Regions from separate parts of the Rhizobium sp. NLR16a genome, predicted to be linked through region 1. Evidence: riboswitches for the same ligand, from Rfam matches in the RefSeq annotation. Region 1 holds a riboswitch; each other region holds the start of a gene.
What was found. A riboswitch is a leader RNA that binds a small molecule or an ion and turns the genes downstream of it on or off. The one in region 1 is predicted to bind cobalamin.
Positions count from the first base shown of each region.

Region 1 (7,343 bases):
CGTCATCTCCGACAAGACCGAATTCGGCAAGTCAGCGATCTATATCCTGCCGATCGAAGGCGGCACGCCGCGGCTCGTCACTCAAAACCAGCCATCCTACTGGCACGGCTGGTCGCCGGACGGGCGTCAGCTGGCCTATTGCGGCATTCGCGACCACCTCTTCGATATCTATACGATTTCCGTCGATGGCGGCGTCGAGACGCGGCTGACCCATGGCGAGGGCCGTAACGACGGGCCGGATTATTCCGCCGACGGGCAATGGATCTATTTCAACTCCAGCCGCACCGGGCTGATGCAGATCTGGCGCATCCACCCCGATGGCACGGGTCTCCAACAGGTGACTTCGGATGATCAAGGGAACTGGTTCGCCCATCCGTCACCCAGCAATGACAAGGTGCTGATCCTGTCCTACGACCCATCGGTTTTCGACCATCCGCGCGACCTCGACGTGCGGCTGCGGCTGATGGATATGGACGGCGGCAATCTGAAGACGCTGTTCGAGCTTTTCGGCGGGCAGGGCACGATCAACGTGCCCTGCTGGTCACCGGATGGTGATGAGTTTGCCTATGTCAGGTATTTTCCGGTGAGATCTTGAAAGCGGCGCACCGCCATTTGATGATGGGGCGGTGGTGGCCTTAAGCCGGTGACGCAACCCTTCTGGAATAGGCATTGGCCGCGCTGGAGAAACACGACGATGCCTTCAACATTAGCCACATGGCTGCGCCTGCAGATAATTCTTGTCCTGATCCTTGCTTCCCAGGTATGGCAGCGGCAACGGCTCCGTGCCGTGACAACACGTTGGCGAAAGCCAAGGTCGTGGTCGAGGCACGTGTGAAATCGCTCGCGATCGGAGATCCCGGATTGCTGCTACCGAAAGATTATCCGAAACGGGTGATCCGGGTCGACCTAGAGATCGAGAAGGTCATTAAAGGCAACTTCATCGGCAAGGAGGCGACATTGTATGGTATCGCGTATCCCCCTCCAGAAAGGCTCCTTGAGCTATTAATGTCTTTGGCAACTGGTACGGGTGGACAAGACACCTTCGAGTGGGAGCTTTCGCTCAAAATTCCCCATCGACATTTCACGGTGGCAGCAGCCTTGATGCGCCAGCATGCCACAAGGCGTCAGATAATGATGGGGCGGTGGGGACAGGTTGTTCTCTATAGGGCTTCGCCATCTGATATTGTAATGAGCAGATAGGTCCCGCCAATGAGATTAAAGGAAGTCGATCGTGCGCGCTGCATTGTTCGGGACATTAGCCATCATAACCTGCTGTCCTATTTTACTCTTTGCCGCGTTTCCGGTGGAATACCTACGGTTGTTCGGAAAATACCAAGAGTCTCAAAATCTAAATCAGATGGCGGTTCCCATCGCCAAATTCTATATTCAGAACGATATAAGATATGCTTGCGGTAATGAGACGTACTTCAGGAATTATAATGCCATGAGCTTTTTCGATGACCTGCCGCTTTCGCCGGAAGAGGAGCTTATGCTCCAGTCACAGGACAAGATTGCGCTCTTGTTTTTAAGTGACGTCGTTTATGACCAGAATGAATATCTCGACTCTATCCGAACCGTGACCGCTTATAATATGGTCGTCGCCTCTAAGTGCCTGCACAGGCGCACGTCGTGAAAGGTCGAAACGAGCTGGTTCACAAGTCCATGAGTGCCGGCGAAGGCGCGGTCGAAGTGCTGGCTTCCTATGGTCTGGTCAAACCGGAACCATGGGGCGGCTTCTGGACCGATGAGGGCCAGCGTCTTTTGGACGAAGATTGACCTGTGAATGGGCGGCGGGATATCTGCCCGCCGCGCTTGATGCTGTCTGTCAGGCTGCGACGGCTGCCTTGCGCCGCTCGCGGGCGGATTGCGCCAGGTCTTCCAGCGTCGTCACCGACATATCCCAGTCGATGCAGCCGTCGGTGATCGACTGGCCGTAGACTAGCGGTTTGCCGGGCACGAGATCCTGGCGGCCGGCGATGAGGTTGCTTTCGATCATCATGCCCTTGATGTGGCGATTGCCGGCGGCGATCTGTCCGGCGACGTCCTTGACCACCCGTGGCTGGTTCATCGGGTCCTTGCTGCTGTTGGCATGGCTGGCGTCGATGAGGATGCGGGGATCGACGCCAAGCTTGACGGCTTCGCCGACAACCGCTTCGACATCAGCCGCCTCATAATTCGGGCGCCTGCCGCCGCGCAGGATGATGTGGCAGTCCTCGTTGCCCTTTGTCGAAGCGATGGCCGCCTGGCCGTCCTTGGTGACGGCCGGGAAGTGATGCGGCTGTGAAGCGGCCAGGATCGCGTCGAGCGCGACGCGTGCGCCGCCGTCGGTGCCGTTCTTGAAGCCGATCGGACAGGAGAGGCCGGAGGCGAGCTGGCGGTGGATCTGGCTCTCGGTCGTGCGCGCGCCAATCGCGCCCCAGCTGACGAGGTCGGCAATGTATTGCGGCGTGATCGTCTCAAGGAATTCGACGCCGGCGGGAAGGCCCATCGCGTTGGTGTCGAGCAGCAGGCGTCTCGCTATTCTCAGCCCTTCCTCGATACGGTAGCTGCCGTCGAGATGCGGGTCGTTCATCAAGCCTTTCCAGCCCACGGTGGTGCGGGGCTTTTCGAAATAGACGCGCATGACGATTTCCAGATCGCTTGAGAAGCGCTGTCGCTGCTCGGTCAGCCGCGAGGCATATTCGCGCGCGGCAACCGGATCGTGGATGGAGCAGGGGCCGATGACGACGATCAGGCGGTCGTCTTCACCCTTGAGAATCTGGTGGATGGCATTGCGATTGCTGGTCACCGTCTCGCTGACTGAAGCGGTTCGGGGGATTTCCGCAATGATATCGGCGGGTTTGGTCAGCGGAGTGATCTCGAGGATACGCAGATCATCGATGGTATCGGACACGGCATGGCTCCTGTTTGGTCATACCGTGCGGACAAAAAAGCCGCCAGGTAGACTAGCGGCTGTTCGGGTGGTCGTCGCGTCGAATTCAGTTACGCACGGACCCGCATCCGCTGAGAGCAGCGGTACGAATAAAATCGCGAGGCGTAGATTGAAGTCGTGGACATGGCGCGTATGTAGCGTCGCCGCCGTCCATTGTCACGCAAAATTTGCAAGCTGAAATCACCGTTCAAGGGAGCGGCTTCCTGGTTCGGGAGGCAAAGCCTATGGCCCGGAAGCGTCCACTTCCGGGCCATATGGTCTATAATTCGCGCGAAAAATGCGCATGCCGCAATCAGAGGGCGTCGACGTTCACGCCGACGGTGACCGCGCCGATCGGCGTTCCCGCTTCGTCCGAGATCGTGATGCTTGCCTGCGACTGCAGTGTCTGGGTCGATTCGTCCTTTTCGATCTCGTCGACAAAGACGGCATCCTTGCCGGCGCCGAAGGACTTCTGGAATTTCGCCTCGTCGCCCTGCCAGTAGTCGGAGGTGACGTCGCTTTGACCGACATTCAGCCCTTTTGCGTCCATGACAAAGATCTCGGTAATCTTGCCGCCAGACGCTTCTTTCTTCGCCTGAAGGAATTTCGACAGCTGATTGCCAAGCACGCCATCGATCATGGAATGGTCGGAACCGTCGACCTCGCCACGCCATTTCTTGTCGAGAGCGTCGATGTCGGCTTCGCTCAGCTTGGCGTTCGCAGTGTCCTGCGCCTTGATGGCCTCGATGATGGCGGGATCGTTCAGCCAGGGCTTCACGTCGCTCTTCACGTAGTCGGCGATAGGGGCAAGCTTGGCATCCTCAGCCATCGATACGCTCATGGGCGCGACGATAGCGGCAGAGGTGAAAAGCAATGCGGTCACAACTCTCTTCATAACTGTTCCCTTCCTGTGATCAGTTGCTGAAAAATAAAGTCTCGTCGGGGGGGCGGCGTCAGAACTCCTCCCAGGCACCGGGAGAAGCGGCAACGGCTGCATTTCCTGCAAGCCGCGGCACGACGGTTCTGGTTTCCGGACGAGATTGACTGGCGCTCGGCTGGACCGGCCTGGGCTGACTCGCCAAGGATGCGCCGACGAGGAACCGGCCGGCCGAATCCTGCAGCCGGCGTCCCTGCGACAGCAGCTCTTGGCAGGCCGCGTTCGTTTCTTCGACCATGGCCGCGTTCTGCTGCGTCGCATGATCCATCTGGTTGATCGCGCCGTTGATTTCCTGCAGACCGGTCGCCTGCTCGCGATAGGACTGAACGAGGGTAGCGATGCTGTCGCTGATGCGGTTGATCTGCTCCTCGATCTTCAGGAGAGCGTCGCCAGTCTCGTTCACCAGCCCGACGCCGGCAGCAACCTCTTGGCCGGAAACGTTGATCAGGTTCTTGATTTCCTTTGCCGCATTTGCCGAGCGCTGGGCGAGTTCACGAACCTCCTGTGCGACAACCGCAAATCCCTTGCCGGCCTCGCCGGCGCGTGCGGCCTCGACGCCGGCATTCAGCGCCAGCAGATTCGTCTGGAATGCGATTTCGTCGATGACGCCGATGATGCGGCCGATCTGACTGGAGGAGGTTTGGATCCGGTCCATCGCGCCGATCGCGTCGCGCACCACCGTCGCCGAGACGTGAGCACCTCGCTTGGTTTCCTCGACCAATTGTCCAGCATTTTCAGCCCGCTGCGACGATGTTTTGACTGTCGTCGTCACTTCATCTAGTGCCGCAGCGGTCTGTTCCAGTGCTGCCGCCTGCTGTTCGGTCCGTTTGGCCAGCTGATCTGCGGAGGAAGCCAGCTCGCTCGATCCGCCCTCAACCGCGACGGAAGCGATCTTTATCTCTGTCAGCGCGGCTGCGACGGCCTGGACCATGTTGTTGAAGTCCTGCCGCAATTTATCGAATTCAGGGCCGAGATCGGCAAGCTGGATCGAGAAGTCGCCGGCGGCCAGTCTTTCCAATGCGTTCGCAAGAGTGGTCATCACCAGCCGTTGCCTGTTGCCGGCTTCTTCCGTCAGCAATGCGTTGCGGGCCCGTTCGGCGTCGAACGAGGCGGTCTGCTCGGCAGTGACTTGCTCTCTTTCGACCTTTGCGATCGCCTCGTGACGGAAGACCTCCAGCGCACGGGCGAGGAAGCCGATTTCGTCGCCATTCTCCTTGTAGGCAACGGAGGAGGCGAGGTCGCCATTCTGCAGCGCGCCAATTCGTTTGCTGAGGATCCTGAGCGGCCTGCCAACGAGGCTGCGCATGGCGAGGAGGAAAGCGATGACGGCGAGAACGGTGATGGCGGACTGCGTGAGCAGCGAAACGAGGACCTTCTGGCGGACTTCGGAAGTGATTTTTTCGACAGACCAGTTCGTGACGATGTAGCCGGTTGTCTTGCCCGACTTGTCCAGCGGCAGCGGCGCGATAATCGTGACCAAACCGGCGGACATTCCGCTGTCATTGATCGTCGTTTTGTCGGGTTTTGCGCTGAGGCGGGTCGCCAGGTCGGCCGGCGTTGGCAAACCGGAAACGCCGTCGCGGGTCCAGCTGTCGACGGCAGCGAGCTCTGCGTTGAATGCGGCAAATTGCACAAGATCGAGCGAGGGATCGTCACGATACAGCGAATAAGCCTCGCGAACGGCGTTCGCCTTGCCCCATTTGACGCCGCCGGCGGCCAGAGATGCAAACTGCTCCGCATCCTTGGACCAATTTGCGTGGGCGCCATCAACCAGCGCCCGGGTTTCATACATCCATGTATAGGTGGCCAAGGCGGAAATGCCGCAGAGATTGACGGCAACGATAATCGCCGCCAGCTTGGCTGTCAGGGGCATCGTTTTCAAGAATTGGAACATCCGTGGAGCCTGGAATTGCGGCTCGGTCGACCATCTTCGCGACCGGCACATCAGCGCGGCATCGACGCTGACGGTCACATCACGAGCGCTCATGCCCATGTCGGAGTTTGCGACCCAAAACGCGCAAAGGCAGTGTGGATTTGATGTGTGAATAAATCATAAAGTAGAGGAGGATGGGCGGGCACACAGAGGCTGTTTCCTCCTGCGACCAAAAGATCGCCGAGGAGGGGGGTGTCTGCCCGGTGATCCGCCCCTCGATCAGCCATATGCAGCCTGGTTTCAGGTTCGGTCTGCGTGCACTTGCCGCCGCGTCGTTTTCCTGAAATAGATGCGGCGTCAGGTGCCCGCCGTCCAGGCGGGAGAATCGGGAATCCGGTGCAAGGCCGGAACGTGCCCAACGCTGTAAGGCCGACGTCTGCCGCTTCATCGCGCCACTGGCTTTTGCCGGGAAGGCTGCGGCAGATGGATGAAGCCAAGTCAGAAGACCGGCCTGGCGAGATAGACCCAACCCGCGCGGACGGCGGGCGGTTGCGTTGTTGGGGATTTGACGATGCGACCCTTTGCTGCGGATGCCCTTTCGGCGGCGTCCGGTTTTTCGCTGGCCGAGCGCGAAGCCGTGTATCACGCGATCATGACGCGGCGTGACGTGCGCAGCCAGTTCCTGCCCGATCCGTTGCCCGACGACGTCGTGGCGCGGCTCCTGACAGCCGCCCATCATGCGCCGTCGGTCGGCTTCATGCAGCCATGGAATTTCATTCTGGTGAATAGTCCAGCTGTCCGTGCGCGCGTGCGCGACGCCTTTGCCAAGGCCAACGAAGAGGCGGCGTCGATGTTCGAAGGCGAGCGGCGGCAGGCCTATCGGTCCCTCAAGCTCGAAGGCATCGTGGAGGCGCCGCTCGGCATATGCGTGACCTGCGATCCCACTCGCGGCGGCAGCGTGGTGCTGGGACGGACGCACAATCCGCGGATGGATTCCTATTCGACCGTTTGCGCCATCCAGAACCTCTGGCTTGCGGCCCGCGCCGAAGGGGTCGGCATCGGCTGGGTCAGCATCTTTCGTGAAGGCGACCTGAAATCAATTCTCGGCATACCCGAGCATATCGAGGTGGTCGCCTGGCTATGCGCCGGCTTTGTCGATCGGCTTTATGATGAACCGGAACTCTCGGTCAAAGGCTGGCGGCAGCGGCTGCCGCTCGAGGAACTGGTTTTCCACGACGGATGGGGACGCAACGACCCTTAGCAATTACTGCTGTTGTGGTTGCGGGCCCGGCGTCGCCGGATTGGCAAGGTCGATCGAGCCCTGGTCGCCAGCAAGGAATTGCGGGCCGACCTGACGGACCTTGTTCTGCGTGGGGTCGTAGGGACGTTCGGGAACGGATGGCTGCGGCGGGACTGCTGCTGCCGCAGTATCTTTCGCCGGCGGATTGGTGCGGACCGTCGTGATCGAGCCCTGCTGCGGCGGTTCGCCCAGGGTCTGCTTGCCGCGCATCTCCTCGTAATAGGCGGTCAGATTGCAGGCGCAGGTATTTTTCTCGCCGGGAGCGCGGTTCTTGTAGGCAAAGGCGTTCTTCATGGCGCTATAGGGCGCGCCTGTTGCGACC
Region 1 is NZ_CP072865.1:1,464,625-1,471,967, forward strand. It holds gene J7U39_RS06965 (PD40 domain-containing protein) at 1-595, shown strand, start outside; gene J7U39_RS06970 (hypothetical protein) at 670-1,200, shown strand; gene J7U39_RS06975 (hypothetical protein) at 1,232-1,633, shown strand; gene J7U39_RS06980 (hypothetical protein) at 1,630-1,776, shown strand; gene J7U39_RS06985 (3-deoxy-7-phosphoheptulonate synthase) at 1,826-2,893, opposite strand; gene J7U39_RS06990 (hypothetical protein) at 3,225-3,806, opposite strand; gene J7U39_RS06995 (HAMP domain-containing methyl-accepting chemotaxis protein) at 3,865-5,742, opposite strand; cobalamin riboswitch at 6,064-6,251, shown strand; gene bluB (5,6-dimethylbenzimidazole synthase) at 6,293-6,982, shown strand; gene J7U39_RS07005 (DUF2865 domain-containing protein) at 6,986-7,343, opposite strand, start outside.

Region 2 (7,343 bases), 1.1 Mb from region 1:
CCACCTTGCTCGTCGCGATGAAGCGCACGTCGAGCGGCACGACCTCGTTCGATCCGAGCCTGGAGATCACCCGCTCCTGCAACACCCGCAGGAACTTCGCCTGCAGGTCGAAGGGCATCGAGCCGATCTCGTCGAGCAGGATGGTGCCGCCGCGCCCATGTTCGAACTTGCCGTAACGCGGCCTGACAGCGCCGGGAAAGGCGCCGGCCTCATGGCCGAAGAGCTCGCTCTCGATCAGGTTCGCCGGCAGGGCGGCACAATTGATCGCAATGAACGGCCGGCTCGCCCGGGCGCTGATATCGTGAAGTGCACGCGCCACGACCTCCTTGCCCGCCCCGGTCTCGCCGACGATGAGCGTATCGGCATCGCTGGCGCCGATTGCGCGGATGCGGTAGCGCAGATCCACCATTACCTGGGTGCGCCCCGGCAGCCGCGCCTCGATATCGTCGCGTTTGCCGGCGACCGCCTTCAGCAGCCGGTTCTCAAGCACGAGACCGCGCCGCTCCATCGCCCGGCGAATGACGCCGGCGAGCATTTCAGTCGTGAACGGCTTCTCGATGAAATCATAGGCGCCTTCACGCATCGCCTTGACCGCTAGCTGTACATCGCCGTGGCCGGTGACGAGGATAACGGGCACCTCCTGATCGATTTCACGAATCTTCTGCATCAAAGTCATGCCGTCCATGCCGGGCATGCGGATATCGCTGACGACGACGCCGGGAAAACTGTAGCCGATCAGTTCCAGCACATGATCGCCGCTCGAAAAAGTTTCGACGCTGAAGCCGGAGAGCTCCAGCGCCTGCGCCGTCGAGCGGCGCAGTTCCTCCTCGTCGTCGACAAGCAGGATCTTGGCTTCGTTCATTCGGCTGCCTCCGGCATCAGCCCAGCCGCCGATTGCAACTCGACGCGGAACACCGCGCCCCCTTCAGGATGATTGGCGGCAGTCAGGCTGCCGCCGAAATCCTTGATGATATTGTAGGAGATCGAAAGCCCGAGGCCGAGCCCCTTGCCCACACCCTTGGTCGTGAAGAAGGGGTCGAAGATGCGCTCGGCGATTGCCGCCGGCACCCCGGGTCCGTGATCGCGCACCGTCAGCACCACCTTGCCGGCCGCCTCGAAGGCCGAAACCTCGATGCGCCTGTCATCCAGTCCTTCAACCGCATCGGCCGCATTGGAGATCACATTCACCAGCACCTGCTGCAGCCGTACCGAACCGGCGCGCACCACCGGCGGCCGCGTTCCGAGATCGAGCCGGAGCTCGGCGTCCGCCGCCTTCAGCCGCCAGGCGATGATCTCCAGCGTGTCGCGCATCGCCTCGTCGAGGGGGACCGGCCCGAGCTTCTCATTCGGTTTGCGGGCGAAGTTGCGCAGGTGCCGGCTGATCGAGGCCATGCGGTCGATCAGCCCGCCGATCCGCCTTATATTGTCGCGCGCCTCCTCCGTTCGCCCTCGATCGATCAGAACGGCAGCGCTGTCCGTATAGGTCTTGGCGGCGGCGAGCGGCTGATTGAATTCATGCGAAAGGGCAGCCGACATCTGCCCGAGCCCGGCGAGTTTGCCCGCCTGGATGAGATCGGCCTGGGTCTGGCGAAGCTGCTGCTCGGTCAACCGCCGCTCGGCGATCTCCTCCTCGATGCGGCTGTTGACGCGGGCAAGATCCGCCGTGCGCTCCTCCACCCGCCGCTCCAGCTCGCCCCGCGCTTCGGCCTGCATCAACATGCGCTCGGCAAGCCGCGCCCGCCGCTGGCGAATGACCGCCACAGCAAGGCCTGCGATGCAAAGGATGAGAAAGACGGCGACAAGCGCGGTGCGCGCCTGGGCGCGGATGGAACTCGTCTCCATCAGCACATTCACCGTCCAGTCCTCGGCCGGCATATAATGCGACAGCACCAGATACTCGCTTGCGCCCCGATCGCTCGCAAGCGTCATCAGATCATGCGGCTCGAAGCGATGACGCGTCACCGGCAGCGCCGTCAGCTTCGCATTGGCATAGCGCCGCGACGCCTCGGTGCGGGCGATACGGTCGGCCGTCAGCGGCAGGATCGCGCCATAGAGCCATTCCGGGCTGCCGGACATGAAGATGATGCCCTCGGGATCGGAGACGAAGATCTTGTATTCGCCGCCGCTCCAGGAGGATTCGATCATGTCGATATCGACCTTGAAGACGATGACACCGCGAATATCCGCGCCGACCCTGATCGGGGCAGAGAAATAGTAGCCGCGCTTTAGCGATGTGGTGCCGAGAGCATAAAACCGCGCCTGCCGGCCTTCGATCGCCTCCTGGAAATAAGGCCGGTAATTGAAATTCTGGCCGACGAAGCTCCCCGGTCCATCGTAATTGCTCGCCGCGATCGTCTCCCCGTCCGGCTTCACCACATAGATGTCGGAAGATTTTAAGAGCCCGTTGATCTCCTTGAGATAGAGATTGGCCGCATCACGCAGTGCCATGTCGTCGGGCGCGCTGACCAGTTCCTTGATATCGTCGTGATCGGCGATCAGCGCCGGCAGCGCCTCGTAGCGGTTGAGGTGGCCGCTGAGCGCCGAGACGGCAAGGCGTAGCGCCGTTCCCGCCTGAGCGGAAGCCTCCTCCATATAGGCGCGCGTCGCAATCGCGCTTCCATAGGTGAAGAAGGCGAAGATGACGAGCGGCACCAGCAGCAGCGCCGCGGTAGCACGATATCTCGAAGACAGATCCGGCTCCTCCCTTTCTGCCTTCACTCCCCAGCAAGGCATGCCCGACGGCCCAGTCTAATGAGGCAAGCGAAGATTTCCAAGAGCTCGCCGAAACTTGACACTCGGCAGGGACGGATGTCCTATTGCTGCACCGCAAGGAGACCCGTTCATGAGCGACGACCAGACGCCCGCCGACAGCAAGCTCACAAACTCCAAGCGCCGCTGGGCATCCGAGGGCAAGTTCCTGACCGGCCGCATCAGCCGTCCCGAGGCCGAGCGCCTGCCGCCCGGCCAGCACCTCGTCAAGAACTGGCCGGTGCTCGATCTCGGCCAGCAACCGGTCATTTCAACCGGGAGCTGGCGGCTTGAAGTACGCGGCCTGGTCGAAACGACACTCACCCTCACCTGGACGGAATTCCAGGCGATCGAGCAGAGCACCAGGATCAGCGACATCCACTGCGTCACCACCTGGTCGCGCTACGATAACAAATGGAACGGCGTTTCGACGCGGGATCTGCTCGATCGCGCCATGCCGAGGCCGGAAGCAGCCTACGTGATGCTGACGAGCTACGACGGCTACACCACCAATCTGCCGCTCGCCGATTTCGCCGCCGAGGATGCGATCCTGGCGACCTCCTGGGAAGGCCTGCCGCTGACACCGGAGCACGGAGGCCCGTTGCGGCTCGTCGTGCCGCATCTCTATTTCTGGAAGAGCGCCAAATGGCTGCGCCGCATCGAGTTGATCGCCGCCGACGAGGCCGGCTTCTGGGAAAAGAACGGCTACCATATGTATGGCGATCCGTGGCGCGAGCAGCGCTATTCCGACGACTGAGCCTTCGGCCGCGAGACGCGACGAAGCGCGAGAACGGCCAGACCGAACAGAGCGGCCAACCCCGTCAGTGACGCCATGCTGGCAGGATGAAGCGGCACCTTGCTCCAGCTCGGCTTGATAATATCGGCGGTGTTGAAAGCCTCACCGCTGAACTGGCAGGTGATGAAGGCAAGTCCGCGGCCCGCCATGTCGGCGTCGATGGCCGAGATGATTTCGCCCGCCGCGGGTGCCTCTCGCGGCATCTCACGCATCGCCATCAGCACGGCTTTCGTCGCCGCGAGATAGGCATGGGCGCATTCGTTGAAAGGGCTTTCCTCGTCCGTCACGCTGCCCGGCATCCGGCCCCAGAGGCAATAGGAATACTGGATTTCCGAGTAGTTCAGGACACGCCGGAACGATTCGTTCGTATCGGCCGCCCGCGACGCCAGCATGCTGATGCTGCTGCGATACTCCGAAATGACCGCCATCTCGCCGTGGGAAATTGCCGGAATATCGAGCCCGGGATGAGAGCCGCCAGAGTTGCTCCCATGGGCGAGAGCATTTCCGATAAACATTGGCAACAGGCTCGCGATGAGACCGAGAAAAGCAAACCTGCCGATATGCCGCATCACCGGAACGCCGGCCGCAGACCGCTCTTGGCGGCAAGACGTCTTTCGGCCAGCGCTCCGAAAACCAGACCGAGCGTTGCCCAAAGGATCGCGTGCATTCCGAGCGTGGTCGTGCGGAACCGCCAGAGCACCATCGCCGAGAAATTCTCGGGCACCTCATTGATCGGCGGCAGCAGATAAAGCACGAAGCCGATGAAGACGAGATAGGCGACGCCGGCGATAATCGCGCCGTTCCAGCGACCGAAGCGCTCGCCAAGGCGGCGCGACAGCGCGATCGCGGCAATCAGCGACGCGAGCGAAACAACGATCATAAGGAAGAACAGTTCGGTCCTGGCGCCGATCGTATCGGGATTGCCGACAGCCGGCGGGTTGGCCGGATATTTGATGGCGGGAACGAGCACGACCGCCACGAAGGCGGCAATGGCGATGACGGCCGAGGTGCCGCGCGCCGATAGGCTGCTGAAGCGGCCGTGCACGAAGGCGAAGGCGAGCGAAAAAAGCCCGCCGACGGCGATGCTGTAGGCCATGACGCCTGTGAAAAGGCCGAGGCCGGCCTGCGTGGCCCGGCTGACGATTTCAGGTTCGGCAGCTTCGCCCGCCGCCTGGGCGCTCGCTTCCTCGAAGGCGATTGCCGCATCGACCAGCGGCTCGCCGAAGGTATGGGCGAAGGCGAAAACGAGGATGCCAGCAATCAGGCCCGCGAGCATGCCGCGAAGCAGAAGCTTTCCAACCATGTCAGTATTCCCCCTTGTCGCGCAAAACTGTGCAGCGGTTTTGCGATAACGACATGCGTAAAACAAAGACCTAAAGCGCGAGAAGCGAATCCGAAAGATCGCGATGCGCTTTAGTGGCAGGGAAATCCGAGGAGATGGCGGCCGTCATGCACGAATTCGTGCACATACATGCCGTTGAACAGCGCCATCGCGCCCTCCTCGGTGCCGACGAAATAAAGAACGATGAGCATCAGCAGACCGCCGAAGATCGCCCAGGGAAGGATTTCCCCTACAGGGATCGGCGCCGGCGCCGCGACAGGCGCGAAAGTGGTGTCAGACATGTATTCCTCCGGAATGACGCGTTCAGTCGAAAGAGTGTTGTGCGGCAGGGTCTGACTTCCAGCGTGAAGAAGTTTCGACACGCTGGTCACAGTGGCGCGACCGCGCCGGATTTCCACCGGCTTCCAAACCCGCAACAGCACGGTTATATCTGCACGCCGAAGAGACTGTCAACGAAACTTCACGAAGCCGGCAAAGGCCGTCCCCATCCCGTCATCGGAGATCAGAACAATCGTGAATATGCGCCTCACCTGGATCTGCCACGGCGCGACGTCGGCGAACCGCAAGGCCCAGTTTCCGCTCGACGAACCGCTGGAAGAAAAGGCCGTGGAAGAAGCAGCCAGGATGGCCGCCCTCCCCCACGCCGATCGTATTGTCACAAGCCCCGCCATGCGCGCCCTCCAGACGGCTGAGGCGCTCCGTCTCGAAGCGCAGATTGATCCGTCGCTTCGAGATTGCGACCATGGCCGCTGGGCTGGCAGGCCGATCGAGGCGATCGAGGCGGAAGAGCCGGAAAACCTCACGGCCTGGATGACCGAGCCGGGGGTGGCCCCTCACGGCGGCGAGAGTGTTTTCGACCTGCGAAAGCGCGTCGCTGGCTGGATGGATGCCCAGTCCGCCCGAAGCGGTCACGTGATCGCCATCAGCCACGCGGCCGTCATCCGGGCTGCAGTCGCCCACGTGCTTCAGGCGCCACCCTCCTCCTTCTGGCTGAGCGACGTCGAGCCACTCGCCATCCTTCGGATGACCAGCAACGGAAGCCGCTGGTCGCTGCGCTTCCAGCATTAGAGATTCCTTATTTTATCCAGCCTTGCACAAGCAAATCGCGTCATTGCTGTTGAACCCGGTTTTGCGGGGACTACTTCCTTGTCCCAAGGAGATGGAAGAATGACATATGATTGGAGTGGAGAGCGTACACGGCGCCTGCGGTTGATGCGCGTCGCCACGTTCACGGTTTTGGCCGGTCTCATCCTCAGCGTTCCGCTGCTGATCGTCACCGCCTGAAGCACTGGAAAAGGCGAGCGATGCGTCAGCACGCTCGCCTTCGTTCTTCTGGGCATCTTTTCGGCCCAATCACCTGTAGCAACATTCTTCCTGAACGGGACCGGCGAAACAGCCGCAGTGCCGGTCCTGGCCGCATCGCAACGCTATCCGTCTGCCGGCGGCTCACCGCAAACCGCCCCCTCCGATAATTCGCCTTCTGGTTTCAACGAACATTTCAGACTTTCGTGATATCTCGGCGCGGGTGGAGTTGGAGAAGGCATAATGCCGGTGTTTTTCCAGAGCAGAGCCGGAAGGCAATGCATGTCGATCGTCGGTTTGGGGATTACCCTCTGGCTCCTAGCTACATTGCTGCGGTTCGACGACAGCCTGGTTTCCTTCATGACCGCTTTCCGTGAATACGGCGCCGACAAGCTCGTTCTGGGACTCGGCATCGCCGGCACCATGAGCTTCATCTACTCGGTGCTGCGTATTGCCGATCTGCGCAAGGAAATGGAACTGCGCGCCGCCGCCCAGGCAAAGGCCGACTGGACGGCAACGCACGACCATCTGACCAAGCTGCCGAACCGCTATGCCTTCGAGCGCAAAATCCTCTCACGGCCGGTCAGAAGCGACGAGGCCGAAATCGAGGAATGGAACCAAAACGTCACCATCTTCTCCGTCGACCTCGACGGCTTCAAAAAGGTCAACGATCTCGTCGGCCACAAGGGCGGCGACGTCTTGTTGGTCGAAGTTGCCAAACGCATCTGCGCGCTCGGCAATGCCGATTGCGTCTACCGCTTCGGCGGTGACGAATTCATCGTCGTCGCCTTTGCCCTGACGACACAACGCGAGGAGCGCTTCGCCAAGCTGCTGATCCAGGCCGTCACCCGCCCGATTCATATCGATGGTTTTGCCGTCGAAGTCGGCGCCAGCGTCGGCTACGATCGTTGGGTCGAGGGCAGCGAGCCGCTGGAAGACGCCGCCCACCGTGCCGATCTCGCCATGTATGAGGCCAAATCACGCGGCCCCAACCATCATCTCGTCTTCGAAAATTCGATGCAGGATAGGGTAACGGAACGCGCCTCCTTGGAAACCAGACTGCGCGCCGCGATCGCCAATAAGGCGATCAAGCCTTTCTATCAACCGCTGATTGATCTGAAGACCGGCCAGCTTTGCGGTTTCGAAGCCCTCGCG
Region 2 is NZ_CP072865.1:347,313-354,655, reverse strand. It holds gene J7U39_RS01610 (sigma-54 dependent transcriptional regulator) at 1-862, opposite strand, end outside; gene J7U39_RS01605 (sensor histidine kinase) at 859-2,733, opposite strand; gene J7U39_RS01600 (sulfite oxidase-like oxidoreductase) at 2,843-3,505, shown strand; gene J7U39_RS01595 (hypothetical protein) at 3,490-4,059, opposite strand; gene J7U39_RS01590 (CbtA family protein) at 4,113-4,847, opposite strand; gene J7U39_RS01585 (CbtB domain-containing protein) at 4,958-5,167, opposite strand; cobalamin riboswitch at 5,193-5,343, opposite strand; gene J7U39_RS01580 (histidine phosphatase family protein) at 5,400-5,954, shown strand; gene J7U39_RS01575 (bifunctional diguanylate cyclase/phosphodiesterase) at 6,432-7,343, shown strand, end outside.
Region 2: linked by a shared signal. The riboswitch ahead of J7U39_RS01585 (CbtB domain-containing protein) and the one ahead of bluB (5,6-dimethylbenzimidazole synthase) in region 1 are both predicted to bind cobalamin.

Region 3 (7,343 bases), 1.5 Mb from region 1:
TACATGTCCTCATTGTTCCTGGCGAGCTCGAAGGTGATATCAGGCACGACGACGCCGAGCGACAGCGTCTTGATGCGGATCTTCTCATCGGCATTTTCGCGCTTGGTGTCGAGGAAACGCATGATGTCGGGATGATGCGCGTTGAGATAGACCGCGCCCGCGCCTTGGCGCGCGCCGAGCTGGTTGGCGTAGGAGAAGCTATCTTCCAAGAGCTTCATCACCGGGATGATGCCGGAGGACTGGTTCTCGATCTGCTTGATCGGCGCGCCGGCCTCGCGGATATTCGTCAGCGACAGCGCCACGCCGCCGCCGCGCTTCGATAGCTGCAGTGCCGAATTGATCGACCGGCCGATCGATTCCATATTGTCCTCGACCCGCAGCAGGAAGCAGGAAACGAGTTCGCCGCGCTGCTTCTTGCCGGCATTCAAGAAAGTCGGCGTCGCCGGCTGGAAACGCCCGGAAATGATCTCGTCGACCATGTCACGGGCAAGCGCCTCATCGCCCCGCGCCAAGGTCAGCGCCACCATGCAGATGCGGTCCTCATAGCGCTCGAGATAGCGCTTTCCGTCGAAGGTCTTCAGCGTATAGCTGGTGTAATATTTGAAAGCGCCGAGGAAGGTCGGGAAGCGGAATTTCCGCGCATAGGCCTGATCGAACAGGCCGCGGACGAAATTGAAGGAATACTGGTCGAGAACCTCCCGCTCGTAATAGCCCTCGGTCACGAGGTAATCGAGCTTTTCCCGGAGATTGTGAAAGAACACGGTGTTCTGGTTCACATGCTGCAGGAAATACTGCTTGGCCGCCATGCGGTCCTTGTCGAGCTGGATCCTGCCCTCATCGTCATAGAGGTTCAGCATCGCGTTCAGTGCGTGATAGTCGAGTGTTTCGGCCGCTTTAAGTGGTTTTGCGCCTGTATCCCGCGTCAGATTTGTTCCCGTGTCCAAAATCGTCCCATCCCGTCTTTGACATTGGCGACATCCTCGGCTGTTCCCAGGAGCTCGAACCGGTAGAGGTACGGCACCTGGCACTTCTTCGAGATGACGTCGCCGGCAAGCCCGTAGGTCTCGCCAAAATTGCTGTTGCCCGCGGCAATCACGCCGCGGATGTTGGAGCGGTTTTCCGCCTCTTTGAGGAAACGGATCACCTGCTTGGGCACGGCGCCCTTGACGATCCCTGGGCCGCCGTCCCCACAATAGGTGGGCGAGATCAGCACATAGGGTTCGCGAATGTGGATGTCTTCAGCGCCGACGGGAATGCGCGTCGCGCGCAATCCCAACTTCTCGACGAAACGATGGGTGTTCCCGGATCGGCTGGAATAATAGACGATCAGCCCCACCGCTTTTCTCCGGTCAGGAGAGCGCGCTGATCATGTCGGGGCGGAAGCCCGCCCAATGCTGCTCGCCGGCAACGACGACCGGAACCTGCATGTAGCCCATGCCAAGCACGCGATCGAGCGCTTCGGCATCCTCGGAAATATCGACGATCTCATAATCGACGCCCAGGCGATCGAGGGCGCGGTAAGTGGCCGTGCATTGGACACAGGCCGGCTTGCTGTAAACGGTAACGCTCATCATCTTCCTCGTGATGTCAGTGAATGCAGGACACAGGACTGGGATCGGGCGCCGTGCGACGTCCGGGGCAATGCTTGATAATGATCTGGCAAAGTTGGCGCTTTAAACGCCCGACATCATCCCTCGCAGGATGTGCACGGGCGGCGGCTTTGATGTTCTCGACATGACTTCAAACCCCCGAAATGCTCATGCGGACGTTCGGGGCAGCGCAACAGACACGGATCATTCCGCTTCATGCACGCGACCTTCCGGACACCCCGCCCGTGGACGTTTCGTTCGAGGCAGGTCTCCTGGCTCACGGGTCGAAGCACCCTGCCCCAGCCTTCCCGGAGCATCATGCTCCAGTGACCTGAAATCGGACAGTTGCTCGCCGCTTACAGTTGCGGGGGCAGCTCCGGCATTGTCGCACCATGATGGCGCAGCGCACCGTATTCCCGTCTTAGCCCGCGATCCTCACGAATCGAAGGAACCTTGAACACTAGATATAGTACGCGAATCGTAATTCACGTCAACGGATGGTTTGTGCATTGCGTTACGGCAGGTTTGAAATCGCTGCATTCCTGTGAAAAACATGGACAACGAAAGCTTAACGAAAACAGGCTTGGAGATGACCGTGGTGGGGCTGGCCTATAGCCAGCTGCCAGGCTGCGGATAGACGACGCAAAACCCGCGACGTCATCCTCGGCCTTGTGCTGCCTTGTGCCGACGATCCACCCAGGTCCATTCTGAAAATAAGAGCTTTCCTGCCAGATAATTGCAGTGGTGAGATGCTCGGCACAAGGCCGAGCATGAGACCTTGTCAGCAAACTGAGCGCCGACCTAACGGATGACCGGCCCCGAATCGCTGGTCTTCAAACCGCCACCGGCAAAACATTCATCCCCGTACACGAAGCAGCCTGAGCGCGTTGATCGTCACCAGCACCGTGGCACCGGTATCGGCGAGGATCGCCGGCCAGAGCCCGGTCATGCCGGCGATCGTCGTCACCAGGAAGACAGCCTTCAGCCCGATCGCAATGGTGATATTCTCAAGGATATTGCGCATCGTCCGCTTGGAAAGCGCGATCATCCGCGCCACGTCGCCGACGCGTCCATGCAGCACGGCGGCATCCGCGGTCTCCAGCGCCACATCGGTGCCGCCGCCCATGGCGATACCGATGTCGGCGGCGGCGAGCGCCGGCGCGTCGTTGATGCCGTCGCCGACCTTGGCGACGACGAAGCCCTGACGCTTCAATTCGCCGACGACCCGCTGCTTGTCTTCGGGCATCATCTCGCCGCGCCAGTCGATATCGAGCATGCCGGCGACGGCTGCCGCCGTCCGCTTGTTGTCGCCGGTCAGCATCATCGCCTTGACACCGGCCAATTTGAGCGCGGAGAGCCCCGCCCCGGCATCCTCGCGCGGCTCGTCGCGCATGGCGATCAGGCCGGCCGCAGTGCCATTGACGAGCAGCACCGATACGCTCTTGCCCTCATCATTGAGCCCTGCAATACGCGCTTCCTGCTCCCCGTTCAGCGCCCCGCACTCGCGGGCGGCGGGCGGCGACAAGAGATCCAATGTCTCGCCGCCGACCTTGCCGGTGACACCGTTGCCCGGCAGCGCTTCCAGTTCGAAGGCCGGCGGCACGGGCACGCCGTCCGCCTTGGCGCGGTGGAGAATCGCCAGTGCCAGCGGATGGCTGGAGCCCTGCTCGAGCACAGCCGCGCGCGACAGGAGCTGCACCTCGCCCAATCCGAAGGAAACAATGTCCGTCACCCGAGGCTTGCCTTCCGTCAACGTGCCTGTCTTGTCGAAGGCGACCATCGTCACCGTGCCGAGCGTCTCCAGCACCGCGCCGCCCTTCATTAAGAGCCCGCGCCGCGCGCCCGCCGACAGCGAAGCGGCGATCGCCGCCGGCGTCGAAATGACGAGCGCGCAGGGGCAGCCGATCAGCAGGATGGCAAGGCCTTTGTAGATCCATTCACCCCACGCGCCGCCGAGAAACAACGGCGGAACGACCGCGACAAGTGCGGCGACGACGACCACGCCCGGCGTGTAATAGCGAGAGAACCGATCGATGAAGCGCTCCGTCGGCGCCTTCGATTCCTGCGCTTCTTCCACCAGCTTGACGACGCGGGCGATGGTATTGTCGGCAGCGGCCGCCGTGACGCGAACCCTGAGCACCGCATCACCGTTGACCGTACCGGCATAGACGCCGGCATCGACGCCCTTGCGCACCGGCGTGCTCTCGCCCGTCACCGGGGCCTCGTCGATCGCACTCTCGCCTGAGACGATGACGCCGTCCGCCGAAATGCGGTCGCCGGGGCGAACCATGATGACCGCGCCGACGGCAAGGCTTTCCGCCGGCACCTCCCGCATCTGGCCATTGTCTTCGAGCAGCGCGGTTTTCGGCACCAGGGCCGTCAGCGACTGGATGCTTTCGCGCGCCTTGCCCGCCGCCACGCCTTCGAGCAACTCGCCGACGAGGAACAGGAAGACGACGGTCGCCGCTTCCTCGCCCGCATTGATGATGACGGCGCCGACGGCGGCGATCGTCATCAGCATCTCGATCGAAAACGGCGTGCCGGACAAAGCCGCCATGACGGCTCGCCGCGCAATCGGCAGCAGACCGACCAGTATCGCGACGACGAAGGCGTAGGACGCACTCGCCGGCACCACATGGCCGACGGCATAGGCGGCAACGAGCGCTCCACCCGAAAAAATGGTCAGCCGGCCCTTCCTGCTCCGCCACCAGCGACCGGCCATCGGCGCATGGTCGTCCCCATGCCGGCCGTCAATTTCCTTCTCGTCGTCATGGGCATGGTCGTGATCATGAGCGGTATGATCGTGATGATGGTGCGGGCGGTCTTCACGCGCGAGCTTCGCATTTCCGGTAAAGGGCGAGACGGAATAACCAAGCCCCGTCACCTTCCTCTGGACTGCCTTGAGATCGCTGCTGCCGTCATGCCGGACGGTCATGGTGCCCGTCACCACCGAGACGGAGACATCGACAACACCTGCTACGCGCCTGACCGCGGTATCGATCTTGGTCGCGCAGGCAGCGCAATCCATGCCGCCGACCCTGTATCGTGTCTCGCTCGTCTCAACCATGATGCGCTTCCTTGTCAAACAGAAGCACCCCTCCTACATCCTCTAGCGACTAGAGGTGCAAGAGAAAATCATGAAAAAGATTACGATTGGCGAAGCGGCCCGCCGAAGCGGCGTCAAGGTGCCGACGGTGCGCTATTACGAGAGCATCGGCCTGCTCGCGGCCCCGAGCCGCAGCGAAGGCAACCAGCGATCCTTCGAACCTGCCGATATCAGCCGCCTCACTTTCATTCGTCATGCCCGAGAGCTCGGTTTCGAGATCGAGGCAATTCGCACGCTGCTCACATTGCAGGATGATCCAAACCAGTCCTGCGCCTCGGCCGACGCCATCGCCAAGGCTCGCCTCGCCGAAGTCGAGCAGCGCATCCGCAGCCTGATGGCTTTGAAGGCCGAGCTGGAAATGATGGTGGAGAGCTGCGGCCACGGCCGCGTCGACCAATGCCGCGTCATCGAGGTTCTCGCCGACCACGGTCAGTGCACACATTCTCACCATTGACGAACCTGTACTCTTGCAGGTGATCGGCGCCCGCGGCAAAACTGCGCCGGAAGGAATCGGGCGAAGACATCATGAGCCAGAAACGGATTGCGATCATCGGCGGCGGCCCCGCGGGTCTTGCAGCTGCCGAGCTGCTGTCGCTCTCCGGCCATGCGGTAACGATCTATGACGCCATGCCGACCTTCGCTCGCAAGTTCCTGCTGGCCGGCAAATCAGGCCTCAACATCACCCATTCGGAGGACTATGCCCGTTTCGTTACGCGCTTCGGAACGGCTTCAGCCCGTCTGCGTCCCGCTCTCGATGCCTTTACTCCCGGTGATATCAGGGATTGGGCCGCAGGGCTTGGTACCGAGACCTTCGTCGGCTCCTCCGGCCGGGTTTTCCCGAAGGTGATGAAGGCTTCTCCTTTGCTGCGTGCCTGGCTCAAACGGCTGGAAGAGCGGGGGGTTGCGTTGCGCACCCGCCACCGCTGGACCGGCCTTGTCGAAGACGGTTACGTTTTCGAAACGCCGGAAGGGCGTAGCATCGCCCATTGCGACGCCGCCCTGCTGGCGCTTGGCGGCGCAAGTTGGCCGCGCCTTGGCTCGGATGCGGCCTGGCTGCCGTGGCTGACCGAGAGAGGCGTCGAAATCGACGCCTTCCGGCCCGCCAATTGCGGCTTCGTCGTCGGCTGGAGCGCCAGCTTCAGTACGCGTTTCGCCGGCGAGCCCGTCAAGTCGGTCACCGCCACATCCGAAGCCGGCACCTTTCCCGGCGAGTTCGTCATCACCGGCAGCGGCATCGAAGGCAGCCTGGTCTACGCCCATGCGGCCAGCCTCCGCGACCGGCTGCAGCACCACGGCAACGCTGCCCTGACGCTTGACCTCGCCCCGGGCCGGACGACAGAAAGGCTGGCGCGCGACTTGAGGCGGCAGGACACCAAGTCGAGCTTTTCAAACCGCCTGCGCAAGGGCGCTGGGCTTGACGGCGTCAAGGCGGCATTGCTGCGCGAACTCGCGCCCGCCCGCGACTGGACCGATCCCGAACGTCTCGCCGGCGCGATCAAGGCTCTGCCGGTACCGGTTCTCGATACGAGGCCGATCGCCGAGGCGATCTCCTCTGCAGGTGGCATCCGCTGGACCAGCATCGACGAAGGCTTCATGCTGAAGGCGCTGCCGGGCACCTTCGTCGCCGGCGAGATGCTCGACTGGGAGGCGCCGACCGGCGGTTATCTCCTCACCGCCTGCCTTGCGACCGGCAGGGCAGCCGCGCGCGGCATCGAGGCCCGGCTGTCGCGATAGACATCGTTGGTCTTGAACCAGATCTAGATCAAAGAAGTGGAGCACGATGTCGTGCGACCATCCTTGAAGCTTTTCAGCACTGCGTCTGATCACCAAGGGCGAAGAGGGAGGCCGCCGAGCGTGCAATTGCAAACCGGCCGCTTTTCCATCAGACTATGCTGAAGTTCCGTGGGAGGAGCAGATGCAGGAACAGTCAGCACATGCGGAGCATGTCTATACCTCTGCGCAACGGAATTCCGCTGCTGCGAGTTCTCCGATCGTCGCGTCGTGGCGGCGGTGTATGACCATGCATCGCCTCGTTCCCGAGGACGAACGCCCGCCGGTGCGTCTTACCGACCAGGAATTTCTTGACGCTCGTAAACAGTCGGAACAGCTGATCGCCGGCGCAACCGAGGAACTTGACCGCCTCTTTACCACGGTCGGCAGGGCCGGCTGCTGCATTCTTCTGACGGACAGGAAGGGCATTGCGCTGGAGCGCCGGGGCTCTGCCGGCGACGACAAGGATTTCTATGATCTTGGCCTATGGACCGGCTCGGTATGGACCGAGGCGAGCATGGGCACCAACGGCATCGGAACCGCCCTTGCCGACGAGCGTTCCGTCGCCATTTTTCGGGATCAACATTTCTTCTGCTCGAATATCCGCCTGAGTTGCACGACGGCCCCGATCCGCGATCATCGCGGCGAACTGGCCGCTGCACTAGACATCTCCACCTGCCGCGACGAGGTCAACGAGATGACGCTGGCGATCCTCACGCAGACCGTGCGCGACGCGGCGATGCGCATCGAGCTCAATCTCTTTCGATCGGCCTTTGCCGGCGCCCGTTTCCTGATGGTCCCGACGAGCGCGAATTCCGCCGCCGCCCTGCTTGCCGTCGACAGGCATGACCTTGTCCTTGGCGCCACCCGCGCCGCCC
Region 3 is NZ_CP072865.1:13,919-21,261, reverse strand. It holds gene nrdE (class 1b ribonucleoside-diphosphate reductase subunit alpha) at 1-944, opposite strand, end outside; gene nrdI (class Ib ribonucleoside-diphosphate reductase assembly flavoprotein NrdI) at 923-1,336, opposite strand; gene nrdH (glutaredoxin-like protein NrdH) at 1,350-1,571, opposite strand; cobalamin riboswitch at 1,834-2,060, opposite strand; gene J7U39_RS00085 (heavy metal translocating P-type ATPase) at 2,446-4,656, opposite strand; gene J7U39_RS00080 (helix-turn-helix domain-containing protein) at 4,727-5,149, shown strand; gene J7U39_RS00075 (TIGR03862 family flavoprotein) at 5,221-6,429, shown strand; gene J7U39_RS00070 (helix-turn-helix domain-containing protein) at 6,611-7,343, shown strand, end outside.
Region 3: linked by a shared signal. The riboswitch ahead of nrdH (glutaredoxin-like protein NrdH) and the one ahead of bluB (5,6-dimethylbenzimidazole synthase) in region 1 are both predicted to bind cobalamin.

Region 4 (7,343 bases), 130 kb from region 1:
CTTGCTGTGGGCGATGTGGCGGAAGATCATCCCGAAGGCGGCTGACGACTTACCCTTGCCCTTGCCGGTATGGACGATGATCAGGCCCTTGCCGTCCGTCTTGGTCGCCATGATCTTGTCGCGCGCAGCCTTCTTCTTCGCCATCCTCTCGGCGTGGCGGGCATCGTCCTTGGTCGATTCGTTTTCTGGGATCTCGTCACTCATCAGTGCACCTCATTCAGTTTCGTAGCAGCCAGGTCGAACCGGGCCGAATTGCTGCGCGGCGTCCAGAGCCCGCGATCGATTGCCTCGCGCAGCCGCTCCTTCATCTCGTCGAATGCCGCCGGGTTTTTCTCGATCATGAAACCGCGCAGGTCCGGATCGGCGACGAAGGCCTGATAGACCGCCTCGAAATGATGCGCGCCGACCGCGCCCGTCGTCGCAGCGAAGGCGAAGAGATAATCGACGGTGGCGGCGATCTCGGCGGCTCCCTTGTAACCATGGCGCATGACGCCCGATATCCATTTCGGATTGACCACGCGCCCGCGCACGACGCGGCCGATTTCCTCCTCGAGCGAGCGGATCAAAGGTCGTTCGGGCCTGGAATGATCGTTATGATAGATCGCTGGACGTGTACCGGCGAGCTGCTCGGCCGCAGCCGCCATGCCGCCCTCGAACTGGTAATAGTCATCACTATCGAGCAGGTCATGCTCGCGATTGTCCTGGTTCTGAATGACGGCCTGCACCGAGCGCAGCCTCTCCTCGAACAGGCCGCGTTCGGCCCTGCCCTCCTCGCCGGCGCCATAGGCATAACTTCCCCAGACGAGATAGGCTTCGGCAAGATCGGCACGCCGCTCCCAGCCCTTTTCATCGATCAGTGCCTGCAGTCCCGCGCCGTAGGCGCCGGGTTTAGAGCCGAAGACGCGGTAACCCGCCCGCTTCACCGCCGCCTTCTCATCGAGCCCGGCAGCGGCCAGCCGAGCCGCCTCGCCGCGCATGCGCCCGGCAATCGGGTTGTCGGCAGCATCCTCATCCAGTGCCCCGACGGCGCGGATCGCCATGTCGAACAGGGCGATCTGCTCGGGAAAGGCGTCGCGGAAGAAGCCGGAAATCCGGAGCGTCACATCAACGCGCGGCCGCCCGAGCACTGTTTGCGATATGATCTCATAGCCGGTGACGCGGCGCGAACTCATGTCCCAGAGCGGCTTGACACCGATCAGCGCCAAAGCTTGGGCGATATCGTCACCACCCGTGCGCATGTTCGACGTGCCCCAGGCCGTCAGCCCGAAGGAGACCGGCCACTCGCCATGATCCTGAACATAGCGGCGCACCAGCAGTTCCGCGGATTTTCTGCCGAGCTCGTAGGCGGCCGGCGTTGGCACGGCGCGGCTGTCGACGGAGTAAAAATTCCGCCCCGTCGGCAGCACATCCGGCCGCCCGCGCGTCGGCGCGCCGGAGGGGCCTGGGGCGACGAACCGGCCGTCGAGGCCGCGCAGAAGGCCGGAGATCTCCGCCGGGCCGCAGGCGAGAATGGAAGGCTTGAGCCGGGATTCGATCTCGTCGAGCACCGTTCTGGTTTGGGACCAGAGGGTTGGGCACCCCATTTCGCCGGAAACGAGCTTGCCCGCGAGCAGTTCGATGCGCTCGACGGTGTCGCCGTTGCTGCGCCAGGGGGCGTCGAGGACATCTGCGAGAATAGCCGGACGCGGGCCCGTCCAAAGAGTCGCCATGTCGCAGTCGAGTGGGTCAAAAGGACGCTGAAGCGCGCGACTCACCTTCTCCCCGGCGGTGAGAAGGGGGGCCGAAGGGTCAGATGAGGGGGCCACAGACTCGGCCTCGCTTGCGCTCAGCCGCCCGCTCCTGCCGTCGCTCGCCCCCTCATCTGTCCTGGCGGACATCCTCTCCGCGCTGGGGAGAAGGGGGAAACTCAACCTAGCATCCGCAGCAATCGCCCGCTGCAAACTCGCATCACAGCCCTCTCCCAGCCCGCGCGGGACCCGCGCCAACGCCACGGTCAAGTCCGTCAGCAGCCGCCCCTCCGGCGACACGCCGAACACATGCAGCCCGTCACGGATCTGCATCTCCTTCAGATCGCAGAGATAGGCATCAAGCTTCTTCAGCGCCTCACTTTCGCTCTCGCCTTTCGCAATCCCCGCATCCCGATCCAGCCCGATATCGGCGACGAGATCGAGGATCTGGCGGCTGAGCAGCCGGATGCGGCGGGGATCGCCACCCGAAGCTTCGTAATATTCATCGACCAGCGCCTCCAGATCCTTGAGCGGTCCATAGCTTTCGGCCCGCGTCAACGGCGGCGTCAGGTGGTCGATGATGACGGCGGCGGTGCGGCGCTTCGCCTGCGTGCCCTCGCCGGGATCGTTGACGATAAAGGGATAAAGGTGCGGCAGCGGCCCGAGGATCGCTTCCGGGTAACATGTCTCAGACAGCGCCAGCGCCTTGCCCGGCAGCCATTCGAGATTGCCATGCTTTCCCATGTGGATGACGGCGTCGGCGCCAAATTCGCGCCGCAGGAAAGCATAGAAGGCAATATAGCCATGCGGCGGCACGAGATCCGGCGAATGATAGCTCTCCTTCGGATCGATATTGTAGCCGCGCGCCGGCTGGATGCCGACCAGGACGCCGCCGAAGCGGGCGAAAGGCAGGGCGAAGACGCCGTCGCGAAAATGGGGATCGTTCTCTGGCTCGCCCCAGCGCGCCCTCACCTCATCCTGAATCTTTTTGGGAAGAGATTCCAGGAAGTTTTTGTAGCGACTGAGCGAAAGAGCCTCGCGGATGACCCGGCCGTCATGCCGGGAATTGGTCGGCCCCTCCATCAGATGCCAGATCAGCGCGTCGCCATCGGCCGGAACATCGGCGACCGGGTAACCCGCACCCGCCATCGCCCGAAGCACCTCGATGCTGCCGGCCGGCGTGTCGAGTCCGACGCCGTTGCCGAGTCGGCCGTCGCGGTTCGGATAATTCGCCATGATGAGGGCGATGCGCCTCCTATTGGCGGGCGTCCGGCGCAGCCGCACCCAACTGGCGGCGAGCTCCGCCGTATAGCGGAGCCGGCCGGCGTCGGGCAGGCTTGCGACGATGTTCGCCTCGACAGCCGCGTCGTAACGCGCCGCCGTCTTGAAGGACACCGCCCGCGCCAACACCCGCCCGTCGACTTCGGGCAGCGCCACATTCATGCCGAGGTCGCGCGCCGACAGACCCTGCGACGAGGTCACCCAGGCCTCCCGCGACGAAGCCGACAGGATTGCCTGCAGTACGACTGCGCCATCCGTCTCCAGCACAGTCGGTTGCCGGTCCGCGCTCGGCGCGGAGACCGCAAAGCCCGTTGTGTTGATGACGACATCCGGTTTCAACGCCGAAAACACGCTCTCGAGAATGCCTGTCGAAACGGGATCCTTTAGGCTGTAGGCAAAGACCGGCAGCGGCCGCAGGCCAAGTGCGGCCAGGGCCTCGACCAGCGCCTCGACCGGCCCGGTCTCGCCGCTCTGGACGAGGGCACGGTAGAAGCTGATGGCGACGATGGGGGACGTGGGTTCGAATTCCACCTCTTCTGTCGAGCTTGGTGTACCCCCCTCTGTCCTGCCGGACATCTCCCCCACAAGGGGGGAGATCGGGGATGCGAGGCTTCGCTCCATCTCTTCAGCCGAAAGTGCGGCATTCTCACGCAATTTTTTTGTTGGAAGTCCGAGCGACTTGCTGATCTCCCCCCTTGTGGGAGAGATGTCCGGCAAGACAGAGGGGGGTGCCCCACGCTTGACGGACGACGTTGGCGCGACATGCGAACCGACGACCCGCCGCCACTCTTCGACCCCGATCGCCCCTCGCCCCGGCCACCAGATCCCCGCCTTCATCAAAGGCACTGCCAGCGCCGGCTTCTCCGCGCCCGATAGCATCGCCGAGGCATAAGCAAGGAAGCTCCGCGTATTGGCGTCGCCGCCCTCGATCAGATAGACCCAGAGCGCGTTGAGATCGTCGAGGTCAACATTGGAGAAAGGAACCAGCCCCGCATCTGGCTTGGCATCGCCAGGCAATACTGCAATCAGTGCGCCGTTGCGGGCGGCAACGGCGTGCAGCGCCTCCAGCGCATAATGGAAATAGCTGGCGCCGCCGAGCGCACGCACGACGATCAGCTTGGCGTGCCGGGCCGTTCGCTCGACATAGGTATCGACTGACATCGGATGCTTGAGGCTCATCAGATTCGCGAGCCTCAGCGAATGCGGCATCCCCTCGCACCCGCGATAGGCGGTAGCGACCGCGGCAAGTTCGGTGTCGGCAGCCGAAAGGAACAGCATATCGCCCGGCGACTGGCCGAGGTCGATTGCCTCTTCGCCGTCGCTGATCGTTCCCTGCTGGGCCAGAAGCAGATGCATCGATTATCCTTGAACGAGCGCTTCAATCGCCTTGCGCACCGCGCCCTGGTTCATTTCGTGCAAGCCGATGACGACAAGGCTCGTGCGGCGCGCCTCGCCCGCTGCCCAGGCGCGGTCGAAATACTGGTCGATGCGGCTGCCGACGGCCTGCAGCTGCAGGCGCATGGGCTTGCCCGAGACGTCGATGAAGCCCTTGAGGCGCAGCACATCATGCTCGGCGATGATGCCCTTCAGCTTCTCGACAAAGACTGTCGGATCGGAAACAGCGCCGAGTTCGACAACGAAGCTGTCGAACTCGTCGTGGTCGTGTGGCGCCCCATCCTCGTGCTCCAGCTCGTGATGGGATTTGCGGTTGGCGATATCGTCTTCCGCGCCGATGCCGAGGCCGAGCAACACGCCTGCCGGCACCTCGCCATTCCTGGCCTCGATCATGACCGGCTTGCGGGCGATGCGGGAGGCGACTTCGTTCTTCACGCGGCCCAGGCCATCCCCATCGATCAGGTCGGTCTTGTTGAGGACGATGAGATCGGCGCATGTGAGCTGGTCTTCGAACAGCTCCTCGATCGGGCTCTCATGATCGAGCGAGTCGTCCTCGACGCGCGCCGCCTCGACAGCAGCATGGTCATCGGCGAAACGGCCGGCGGCAACGGCCGCACTGTCGACAACCGTAATGACGCCGTCGACGGTCACCTGGGTGCGGATATCAGGCCAGTTGAAGGCGGAGACCAGCGGCTGCGGCAGGGCGAGGCCGGAGGTTTCGATGACGATATGGTCAGGCCGCTGTTCGCGCTCCAGGAGCTTCGTCATCGTTGGAATGAAATCGTCGGCGACGGTGCAGCAGATGCAGCCATTGGTGAGCTCGATAATGTCGTCCTCGCTGCAATTCTCCGCGCCGCAGCCCTTCAGCACCTCGCCATCGACACCGAGATCGCCGAATTCGTTGATGATAAGCGCAATCTTTTTGCCGCCGGCATTGGTGAGCAGGTTGCGGATCATCGTCGTCTTGCCGGCGCCAAGGAAGCCGGTGATGACGGTTGCGGGGATTTTCTGCTGGATCATGGAACTTCAACCCTTCATTTTCAGCGGCAGACCGGCCGCGATGAAATAGACTTCGTCGGCCTGCGCCGCGATTATTTGGTGCAGCCGTCCGGCATGATCGCGAAAATCGCGCGCCATCCGATTGTCAGGCACGATGCCGAGGCCAACCTCGTTGGAAACGAAGACCAGCCGCGCCTTGGCGCCAGGCAGGAAATCAGCGAGCGCGGCAAATTCCACAGCCATCTCGCGCTCCGCCATCATCAGGTTAGTCACCCAGAGAGTCAGGCAATCGACAAGCACAATGCGCCCCTCGCCGTCGATCGCGGCAAGCACGCCGAGAAGATCGAGCGGCTCCTCATGCGTCGTCCAGGAAGGGCCGCGATCGGCCTTGTGCTGGGCAATACGCGTCTGCATCTCCTCGTCCCAGGCACGGCCGGTGGCGAGGTAGTGGCGCTCGTCGCCGCTTGCCATAACGACATTTTCGGCAAAACGGGATTTGCCGGAACGGGCGCCGCCGAGGATGAGGGTGTGGGAGGGGGCAGCCGTCATGCCCAGACAGTCCTATGACCGGATGCGGTACCCCGCCCCACCTCATTCCTGTGCTTGTCATAGGAATCCAGCCACGGCGCGTCGGCGCCGTGAATAATTCTATGCTGCCGTGAAGGGATTCTCCTGTGCCCAAGGACTTGGGCCCGCTGGATTCCTGTGACAAGCACAGGAATGAGGGAGGAAAGGAAACTCCTTCCCAGCGGCCCCGTGCCGGACGGCGGCGGCATCTGCAAGTCACCTTCCAAGCGCACCACCAGAGGCGGCGCTGAATTCAATCGTTCAGCCAAAACAACCTCCGTGCTGGCAGCGGGTCTCTTGCCCAGGGTTGGGCTTTTCGCCCGGCACGGAAGGCAGGTCTCCTGGCTCGCGGTTATCGGCGGCGATCGGGGCGAACCGGAAGTCCGGTCGCCCCTGATCGTGCCAGCGGATCTGCCTCGCCTTCCCGGCTGCCTCGGTGAAAAGGTGGACGATTCGTAGAGATAGAGGCGTCCGACCCCGGTTGATCACCATGCATTTCCAGTGGCTTTTCCGGCATGCCGCCCACCCCGCCCGCCTGCACGATTGCAGCCCGCCGGCCGAAAGGGTTCGATGCCGGATGGAAGACCCTGACCGCTCTACAGTCGCGGGGTCGGCTGTGATGAAGGCGCCCGATGTGGGTCCGCCCCGTCACATTCCCTTTTCATCCGGAAGGCGAAATGCCGATCCGGAACCATCCGTTATCCCTGGGATGGTTAGGCAAGCCGGGGGGTGAAGTCAACCGACCTTCGCAACCGCTCCAGCTCCAGACTGCGCAAAAGATCGGCCAACACCACTGACCCTACCGGAAATATCGTCTATTATCAGCGGCTTACGTCATAAATATTTGACCCGACCGTCGGCTTTTCGCCGCAATTGCGTTGCAAGGCGACTGCACCTCCGCCCTTGACCCGGCCTCTCATCGCCTAGTTGTCTAGCCATGCTTATGAAATTGGATCGGCGCCGCCTGCGCACGCTGCGTGTTTTCTTCGATCCGGGCCGGCTGCGCGCCCTGACGCGCCGCAGCGAAGTTGGCTTGTCGCTGGCAGGCGCCATCGTCGGCATCGCCTCGGGTCTTGCCGTGACCGGCATGAGCTATGTCTCCAACGAGTTGCACCAGCTAGTTTTCGGCATCGCCGACAGCGAAAGGTTGAGCGCGTCGGTCATCGAGGACAAGATGCTGCTGCTTACCGCCCCGGTCATCGGCGGTACCCTGCTCGGCCTGCTGCTTCTGGTCCTCGCCAAACGGCGCAAGAAACCGATGGTCGACCCGATCGAGGCGAATGCGCTGCATGGCGGCCGCCTCTCGTTGACCGACAGCATCATCGTTGCCGTGCAGAACCTGATCTCCAACGGCTTCGGCGCCTCCGTCGGTCT
Region 4 is NZ_CP072865.1:1,332,544-1,339,886, reverse strand. It holds gene cobO (cob(I)yrinic acid a,c-diamide adenosyltransferase) at 1-204, opposite strand, end outside; gene cobN (cobaltochelatase subunit CobN) at 204-4,364, opposite strand; gene cobW (cobalamin biosynthesis protein CobW) at 4,368-5,423, opposite strand; gene cobU (bifunctional adenosylcobinamide kinase/adenosylcobinamide-phosphate guanylyltransferase) at 5,430-5,951, opposite strand; cobalamin riboswitch at 6,283-6,680, opposite strand; gene J7U39_RS06300 (chloride channel protein) at 6,907-7,343, shown strand, end outside.
Region 4: linked by a shared signal. The riboswitch ahead of cobU (bifunctional adenosylcobinamide kinase/adenosylcobinamide-phosphate guanylyltransferase) and the one ahead of bluB (5,6-dimethylbenzimidazole synthase) in region 1 are both predicted to bind cobalamin.